DNA from 4 places in the Xanthomonas sp. 10-10 genome. Region 1 is predicted to be linked to each of the others. Evidence: predicted binding sites of a transcription regulator. Region 1 holds the regulator's gene; each other region holds the start of a gene.
The links. Region 1 encodes FliA, which starts transcription of late flagellar genes. Its sites were predicted from a motif close to TAAAGTTTNNCNNNCNNNGGCCGATAA; they were not measured.
Positions count from the first base shown of each region.

Region 2: a site for FliA is predicted at 1,069-1,095, ahead of VZ068_RS07885 (GGDEF domain-containing protein). Genes of this name have one in related genera too.
Region 3: a site for FliA is predicted at 911-937, ahead of VZ068_RS03740 (GGDEF domain-containing protein). Genes of this name have one in related genera too.
Region 4: a site for FliA is predicted at 887-913, ahead of VZ068_RS15970 (methyl-accepting chemotaxis protein). Genes of this name have one in related genera too.

Region 1 covers NZ_CP144460.1:2,446,985-2,449,186, forward strand. The annotation lists gene VZ068_RS10320 (protein phosphatase CheZ) at 1-498, opposite strand, end outside; gene cheY (chemotaxis response regulator CheY) at 498-890, opposite strand; gene VZ068_RS10330 (RNA polymerase sigma factor FliA) at 926-1,693, opposite strand; gene VZ068_RS10335 (MinD/ParA family protein) at 1,690-2,202, opposite strand, start outside.
Region 2 covers NZ_CP144460.1:1,851,943-1,854,144, reverse strand. The annotation lists gene tsf (translation elongation factor Ts) at 62-940, shown strand; gene VZ068_RS07885 (GGDEF domain-containing protein) at 1,222-2,202, shown strand, end outside.
Region 3 covers NZ_CP144460.1:885,254-887,455, forward strand. The annotation lists gene VZ068_RS03735 (SulP family inorganic anion transporter) at 1-814, shown strand, start outside; gene VZ068_RS03740 (GGDEF domain-containing protein) at 1,055-2,035, shown strand.
Region 4 covers NZ_CP144460.1:3,810,761-3,812,962, forward strand. The annotation lists gene VZ068_RS15965 (membrane-bound PQQ-dependent dehydrogenase, glucose/quinate/shikimate family) at 1-254, shown strand, start outside; gene VZ068_RS15970 (methyl-accepting chemotaxis protein) at 980-2,202, shown strand, end outside.

The DNA.
Region 1 (2,202 bases):
GCCCAAGGCACCGAAACCTTCATGCACGCGGCGCACGATCCCGGCCACGCGGCGGATGATCTGCCCGCTGAGGTCCTGATAGCTCTGCGCCAGCGACAGCTCGGTCAGGTTGTGGCGCATCTTTTCCAGCAGCGCGCCCTGGTCTTCATTGAGCCCACCGTCGCGCAGCTGGTTGGCCAGCACGCGGCATTCTTCCACCAGGTCCAGCGTGCGATGGCTGGCCTTTTCGGTCATTTCCACCACGTGGTCCAGGCGCGAGCAGGCATCGTCCAGTTCGCCGGCTTCCTCGGGCACCGTGGGCAACTCGCCCAGCGCCTGGCCGAGTTCGCGCGCGAGCCGGCTCAGGCTCTGCATCATCGGGCGTGTGCGCAGGGCGGCGAGGTGATCGACCTCGCGACGCCAGGCGACCTGGTCACCGCTTTCCAGTGCATCGAGCGCGTTCTGCAGGCGCTCGATCAACGCGGCACGTTCGGCATCGGTTTCCACGGTGGCGTTCATCAGGCGGTCGCCGCCAGACGTTCGAACACCTTGCCCAGCTTTTCTTCCAGCGTCTGCGCGGTGAACGGCTTGATGATGTAGCCGTTCACGCCGCACTGCGCCGCTTCGATGATCTGCTCGCGCTTGGCTTCGGCGGTCACCATCATCACCGGCAGGTGCTTGAGCTTGGCGTCGGCGCGGATGTTGCGCAGCAGGTCGATGCCGGTCATGCCGGGCATGTTCCAGTCCGTCACCACGAAATCGAACGGGCCCGCGCGCAACGCAGCCAGTGCGCTGTTGCCGTCTTCGGCCTCTGCGGTATTGGTGAAGCCGAGATCCGCCAACAGATTCTTGACGATACGTCGCATCGTCGAGAAGTCGTCCACGATCAGGATCCGCATGTTCTTGTTCACATCAAGCTCCTAACGCTAAAAAATACGCGAAAAAATTAGTCGTCAATTTCGACACCGGCATCGGCCAGTTCGAAGACTTTGAGGCGGCCGCGCAAACGCACCACGGCCTGGCCATGGATCTGGCAGACGCGCGACTCGCTGACACCGAGCACGGCGCCGATTTCCTTCAGGTTCAATTCCTGTTCGTAGTACAGCGACAGCACCAGCTGCTCGCGCTCGGGCAACTGGCCGATGGCCTTGCCCAGCTCGCGGCCGAATTCGCCACGCTCCATCATCTGTTGCGGATTGGGGCCACCCTTGGCGGTGGTGTCCAGCTCGCCGTGATCCTCGATGCGCGATTCCAGGCTCAGCACCTGGCCGCGTGCGGCATCTTCCATCAGGCGCAGGTAGTCGGGCAGCGGCATTTCCATCGCGGCGGCCACCTCGGTGGCGGCGGCGGCGCGGCCGGTGTTCTGCTCGATCTTGCGCACCGCCGCAGCGGCGTCGCGGGCACGGCGGTGCACCGAACGCGGTACCCAGTCGCCACGGCGGATCTCGTCGATCATCGAGCCGCGGATGCGGATCGAAGCATAGGTTTCGAACGAGGCGCCCTGTTCGGAGTCGTAGCTGCGCGAGGCCTCGATCAGGCCGATCATGCCGGCCTGGATCAGGTCGTCCACTTCCACGCTGGCCGGCAGGCGCGCGGCCAGATGGTGGGCGATGCGGCGGACCAGGTCGGCGTGCTGGGTCACCACGTCGTTGGCGTTGTTGCGCTGCACGGCGCGGTACTGCGCGCTGGCCGTGGTTGCGGTAGCGGTGCTCATGCGGCCACTCCCCGTTGAATGATGCGTTCGACAAAGAACTCGACGTTGCCGCGCGGCACGGTGGGAGCCTGCCAGCGCGAGGTACGGCGTGCGATTTCGGCGATGGCCTGCGCCGACGGACTGGCGGGGTAGGCCTTGATGACCGGCTGCTGACGCTGCACCGACAGGCGCAACCAGTCGTCCTGCGGGACGTGGCCGAGATAGTTCAGCGACACGTCGCCGAGGAACTTTTCGCAGACGCGGGAGAGCTTGTCGTACAGCAGGCGGCCTTCGTTGGGGTCGCGCACCATGTTGGCGATGATCTGCAGGCGGTCCACGCCGCGTTCGCGCGAGAGCACCTTGATCAGCGCGTAGGCGTCGGTGATCGAGGCCGGTTCGTCGCAGACCACCACCACGGTGTCCTGGGCGGCCTGGCAGAAGGTCAGCACGCTGTCGGTGATGCCGGCGGCGGTGTCGATGACCATCACGTCCAGGTCGCGTTCCAGTTCGGAGAACACGTTGACCAGGCC
Region 2 (2,202 bases), 600 kb from region 1:
CACCGTCTCCTCTCTGGCGGAACACTTCCGCCGTACGCATTCGTCCATACGAGGTAATTCCATGGAAATCACTGCTTCCCTGGTCAAGGAACTGCGCGAGCGCACCGGCGCCGGCATGATGGAGTGCAAGAAGGCACTCGTCGAAAACGCTGGCGACATCGACGCTGCGGCCGAGTGGCTGCGCAAGTCGGGCCTGGCCAAGGCCGACAAGAAGGCTGACCGCGTTGCCGCCGAAGGCCGCATCGCCACCGCACAGGCCGGCGGCAAGGCCGTGCTGGTCGAAGTCAATTCCGAGACCGACTTCGTCGCCAAGGATGAGAACTTCCTGGCCTTCACCGAAGTCGTCGCCAATGCCGCACTGAATTCCGACGTGGCCGATACCGATGCGCTGAAGAGCGTCAAGCTGGACAGCGGCGAAACCATCGAAGAGCGTCGCGCTGCGGTCATCGCCAAGGTCGGCGAGAACCTGCAGGTGCGTCGCCTGGTCCGTGTCGACAGCGCCAACAACGTCGCAGCCTATGTGCACGGCGGCCGCATCGGCGTGCTGGTCGAGCTGAAGGGCGGCGACATCGAACTGGCGCGCGGCATTGCGATGCACATCGCTGCCATGAACCCGCCGCACGTCAAGGCATCCGACGTTCCGGCCGAGTTTGTCGCCAAGGAAAAGGAAATCGAACTGGCCAAGATGTCCGAGAAGGACAAGTCCAAGCCGGCCGAAATCCTGGAAAAGATCATCAGCGGCAAGATCAGCAAGATCGTCAACGAAGTGACGCTGTACGGCCAGCCGTACGTGCTGAACACCGATCAGACCGTCGAGCAGGCCGTCAAGGCCGCTGGCGCCGAGGTGATCGGCTTCCAGCGCCTGGCCGTTGGCGAAGGCATCGAGAGGGTGGTGGAAGACTACGCCGCCGAAGTGATGAAGCAGGCTGGCCTGGCCTGATCTTCGCCACAGCGTGAAGAAAGCCGCGGCCATGCCGCGGCTTTTTTTTTGCCTTCCACTGCGCGCCGCATCCACACGCAGCAAACTGAAGCGCACGCATCCGTCGCGGCTTCAGCCGGCCTCGACGCTATAGATGTCGTCGGGGTTGCCGCTAAACCTGGATGCCAACCACACTCTCAGAACCCGCCGCGCATGCATTCCAGCGCGGCGACCGCGGGCCGTGGCGTGCTCAAACTCACCGAACGCAGCTGTATGCTTGCGTTCACTGTTGGCGATGACTCATGCAACCAGATCTCCAGGCCGCCCTGCACTACTGCCGTAACCTGCCCTCGCCCCCGGGCGTCGCGCTGCGCATCATCGAGCTGGCGCAGGACCCGGATGTGGACATGACCACCACCGCGAAGGTCATCGGCATGGACATGGCCCTGAGCGCACGCATGCTGCGCGTGGCCAACTCGCCGCTGTACGCCAGTCGCCGCCGCGTCGACAACCTGGGCCAGGCACTGACCATGCTCGGCCTCAATGCGACCCTCAGCCTGGCGCTGGGATTTTCGATGGTGCACGGCGTGCGCAGCACCTTCGCCGCGCATCCGTTGCATGAGCGCATCTGGCGTCGCGCCGGCCTCTGCGCCCTGGCAAGCCGCATCCTGGGCCAGGCCTATGGCATCCGCAAACCCGAAGAATTGATGCTGGCCGGCCTGCTGCAGGACATCGGCAAGCTGGCGCTGCTGCAAGGCGCACCCGCGCTGTACGCCCCACTGCTGGAACAGGCGCCCGACAACGCGTCGCTGCTGGAGGCCGAGCGCCAGCACCTGGGCGCCACCCACGCCGAGATCGGCGCCTGGCTTGCGCACCAGTGGCAGTTGCCGCACTACCTGCAGAATGCGATCGCGCAGAGCGAAGAAGAGCCGGCAGGGCTGGAGCCCTTCATGGCCTGTGTGGCACTGTCCGGGCACCTGGCCGACATCTGGCTCTCCGCCAGCGCCGTCACCGCGACCGAGCATGCGCAGCGCCAGGCGCAGGACGTGCTGGAACTGGATGCCGAACGCTTCGAAAAAGTGATCGAACGCATCGCCGAATCGCTGCCCGAGCTGGAAGCGCTGTTCGATATCCGCGTGCCGCAACCCGAGCACATCCAGCTGATCTTCGAACAGGCGCGCGAGCTGGCGATGCTGCGCAGCCTGCGCGAACTGCAGGATGTGGCCGAAGCGCGCCGACACGCCGACGAATCGGAAAACCGCATGCGTCATCTGGCCGAGCAG
Region 3 (2,202 bases), 1.6 Mb from region 1:
CGCCTTGCCGGCATTGGCCATCGCCATGGTGGGCCTGCTCGAATCGCTGATGACTGCGCGGGTGGTCGACGAACTCACCGACACCCCCAGCGACAAGAACCGCGAATGCACCGGGCTGGGGGTCGCCAACGCAGCGGCCAGCCTGTTCGGCGGCATCGCCGGTTGCGGCATGATCGGCCAGACCGTGGGCAACGTGAAGTACGGCGGCCGTGGCCGGCTGTCCACCTTGTTCGCCGGGGTGTTCCTGCTGATCCTGATGGTGCTGCTCAAGCCCTGGGTGTCGCAGGTGCCGGTGGTGGCATTGGTGGCGATCATGGTGATGGTGTCGGCCGAGACCTTCGACTGGCGCTCGCTGCGCACCGTCATCACCCATCCGCGCACCTCCAGCGTGGTGATGCTGGCCACGGTGGCAGTGACCCTGGTGACCCACAATCTGGCCGCCGGCGTGGCGGTGGGCGTGGTGCTGAGCGGGGTGTTCTTCACCTTCAAGGTGGCCGGGCTGCTGCAGATCGCCCACAGCGATGGCGCAGACGGCGTGCGCACCTACAGCGTACGCGGACAGGTGTTCTTCGCCTCGGCCGATGTGTTCATCGACGCTTTCGACGCACGGCAGGTGCCTGGCCGCGCCGTGGTGATCGACGTCAGCCGTGCGCATTTCTGGGACATCACCGCCGTGGCGGCGCTGGACAAGGTGGTGCAGCGCTTGCGGCATCACGATCTGGATGTGCAGGTCGAGGGCCTCAATGCCGGTAGCCGCCGGCTGATGCAGCGGCATGCCCTGGGCGAAGACGCGCTGGAGTCCGCGCTGCCCTGAGCCCCGCGGGGCGATGCGCCCCATCGCAGCGCCGGGCATTTTTGTCCGCTGCGCACCGAGGGCTGGATGCGGGCTGAGCACGGTCGGCGAGCGGTCTCAAGTTTGCGCGGGCAACGCCGATGAACCGGCATCCTGACTGCCGGTCGTTGTCGTGAAGCCTGCGCGTTGCCACTCCAGTTGTCTGCCAGCCCGCCGCGTCCGGCAGGGCGGGCCCGCGTTTGCGCACCGGCTGCGCCGCCAATGAGCGCTACGCCGTTGCTGGAACGGATGGTGGACATGACCGCCATCCGCGACGCCGATCTGCTCGATCTGAGCCTGTTGCGCACCATGCGCGAGGTCTGCTCCGTCGAGGAATTGTCGCTGCTGCGCATCGCCCCGGACGGCCGCACCATGGCCGAAACCCGCCTGCACGACGACGGCCGCCTGTCGCTGACGGTGGCCGAGCTGAAGGATGCGCAGATGCGTGCCCGGCTGGCCGACGTGCATGGCCCTGGCGAGGTGGTGCAGCTGCAGCAGGATGGCAATGCGCTGCTGCTGTACCCGATGATGGAAGCGCGTGGCATCCGGACCTGCCTGCGGGTGGGCGGTGCGCGCACGCCCGGTGTTGCCGAACAGGCGATGTTGCAGGGCTTCGCACGCTTCTTCCAGAACTACCGCAGCCTGCTCGACGATGCCCAGCGCGACGCGTTGACCGGCCTGCGCAACCGCAAGACATTCGACGACGTGGTGCTGGGGCTGTTCGCAGCTGGTCCGGACGCGCCGGCCAACGACAGCATCTGGCTGGGCATCGTGGATATCGATCACTTCAAGCGGGTCAACGACACCTTCGGTCATCTGTACGGCGACGAAGTACTGCTGCTGGTGGCGCAGTTGATGCAGCGCGCGTTCCGTCAGGACGATCTGCTGTTCCGCTTCGGCGGCGAAGAATTCGTGATCGTGCTGCGTGGGGTGGATCGCGATGTGGCGGTCAGCCTGTTCGAGCGCTTCCGCCTGGCCGTTGCCGAGCATGTGTTCCCGCAGGTCGGGCAGGTCACGCTCAGCACCGGCATCGTGGAGCTGACCCACGGGCGGCTGATCAGCCAGCTGCTGGACGAAGCGGACAAGGCGCTGTACTGGGCCAAGCAGCACGGCCGCAATCGCGCGGTGGTGTACTCCGAGCTGATCACCAGCGGGCAGTTGCTGCAGACCACGCAACAGACCGGCAGCGTGGACCTGTTCTAAGAGCGCTTGGCAAAACGACTGCGCAGCCAGGCGGACGTAGCCGGTGCCCGGTGCGGCAGATGCCCCTCGCACACTCCGGTTCCGAGCGCACTGTCCGCACCCCACCTGACGACTGTGCGCCAGGCTTTACTAGTCTCTCCAGGCGCGCGCATCGCCGTGCCGCACCG
Region 4 (2,202 bases), 1.4 Mb from region 1:
CCGCCGGCGGCGTGACCTTCATCGGCGCGACCCTGGACGACTTCATGCGCGGCTTCGACACCCGCACCGGCAAGCAGGTCTGGGAGACCCGCGTGCCGGCCGGCCCGCAGGCCGCCCCGCTGAGCTACACCATCGACGGCAAGCAGTACATCGTGGCCGCCGTGGGCGGACACGACCGCATGGAAACCAAGTCGGGCGACAGCGTGATCGCCTGGGCACTGCCGGACGATGCGCAGGCCACGCCGGCGAAGTGATCGCCGGCGCGCTCGCGCAGTGACACAACAGACCGGCCGTCGCGAGACGGCCGGTTTTTTTTTGTGGGCGCGGCCTGCCGATTGAGCAGAGTGACGCTGCGCGGCTGGGGTGGAGCCATGGCGTGCGGTCGGACTCCGTGGCTGCAGCAGCAGGTCTCGACTGCACATCGTTGCGCCCGCCGATGACAGCTGTGCCGGAACCGCGGCTTGACGGCCGGGGCATCTGCATCGCCCTGACCTCTCCTCGGATTGCCGTTTTTTCCGACGCTCCTGGATCACCGCGCGCGACGTTCTGCTGCTGCGATTTCCCGATGCCCAGGGCAACGTCATGGCGTCGGTGTGTGCCGACGCTGACGTCAGCGCGGAACCTGGCGACCGGCAAACCTGCACAGCGAACCGGTCACCGCTACCAGGCCGCTGAGAGACAGGCCAGGTGCATTCCATCGGAGTGCGGACTGCCTCAACCGAGGTGGCCGAAATTCACACGGAATTTACAAATACAGGTACCGATTTTGCACGTCGGCCGACCGCCGCGAGCTTGCACACGCTCACTGAAACCGCTTCCAAATCAACCACATCGGCTGTTTCCCGGCTCGGCGGCACGCATTCCGACAAACGGTCCGTTCACACCATCATGATTCAGACCCAGCCGCCGATACCCCATTGCAGCCTACTCCTGCTGCACACCGTTCCCCCTTTCCCAGAACACACGTTGGACTCAGCCTATGTTGCCTTCACACGATGCCGCACCCGTTACCCGCCCAACAGCGGGCGCAAACGTTGCGCGTACGACCTGGACTGCATGGATGCCCGCTGCCGCACACCTCGGGCTGCTGGCCTTGCTGACGTTCTATGCCGCCACGCTGATGCCCGGCGGCGTCGGTAGCGCCCTTGCGAAGCTGTTCCCGGCCCTGCTGGTGCTCGGCGCGGCCAGTGTCGGCCTGTGGTGGTGGGCGCGTCATCGCAACAGTGCGCAGCTGCAGCAGGCGATGAATGTGGTCGCTGCGCTGGGCGAAGGCCGCTTTGAGCGCCTGGACCTGCGCAACGTTTCCGGTGAACTCGCACCGCTGCTGAAGACCTTGCAGGCGAGCCAGGACAAGCTGGCCATCCGCATCGACGTGATGGAGCAAGGCCTGCGCCATGGGCAGTTCGTGATCAAGGCACTCGACGATCTGGACACCATGATCCGCATCGCCGACGACGACGGCCAGGTGCTGTTCGCCAACCGCAAACTGCTGGCGATGCTCAAGCTGATCGAGCCGGATGTGCAGAGCTTCCGCCCCAGCTTCCACGCCGAAGGCTTCGTCGGCGGCAGCATCGGCGACATCTATCCGGACAGCCAGGCCGCCATCGACCGCATGCGCGCGTTGAATGCCTCCAAGGCCGTGCGCGCCCCGTTCTTCGGCCGCCAGATCGACTTCGTCTACAGCCCGATCATCGCCGCCGACGGCACCAAGCTGGGCACCATCGCGCAGTGGGTGGACGTCACCGCGCAGGTCAACGCCGAGCAGGCGCTGATCCAGATCATCGACGCCGCCTCGGCCGGAGATTTCAGCCGCCGCATGCAGCTCGACGGCATGGACGGCGTGCTGCTGTCGTTGGCACAAGGCATCAACCGCATCTACGACTCGGTGGAGACCCACCTTGCCGCACTGGCGCGCGTGATCGGCGCACTGGCCGAAGGCGACCTCACCCAGCGCGTGGACGGCGATGCGCACGGCATCTTTGCGCGTCTGCGCGACGACACCAACCAGACCGTGGCCCGCCTGACCGAAATCATCGGCGGCATCCAGACCGCCTCCGACACCATTCGCCAGGCCGCAGTGGAAATCGCTGCCGGCAATACCGATCTGTCCGAGCGCACCGAGCAGCAGGCCGCCAACCTGGAAGAAACCGCAAGCTCGATGGAAGAACTCACCTCCACCGTGAAGCAGAACGCCGACAGCGC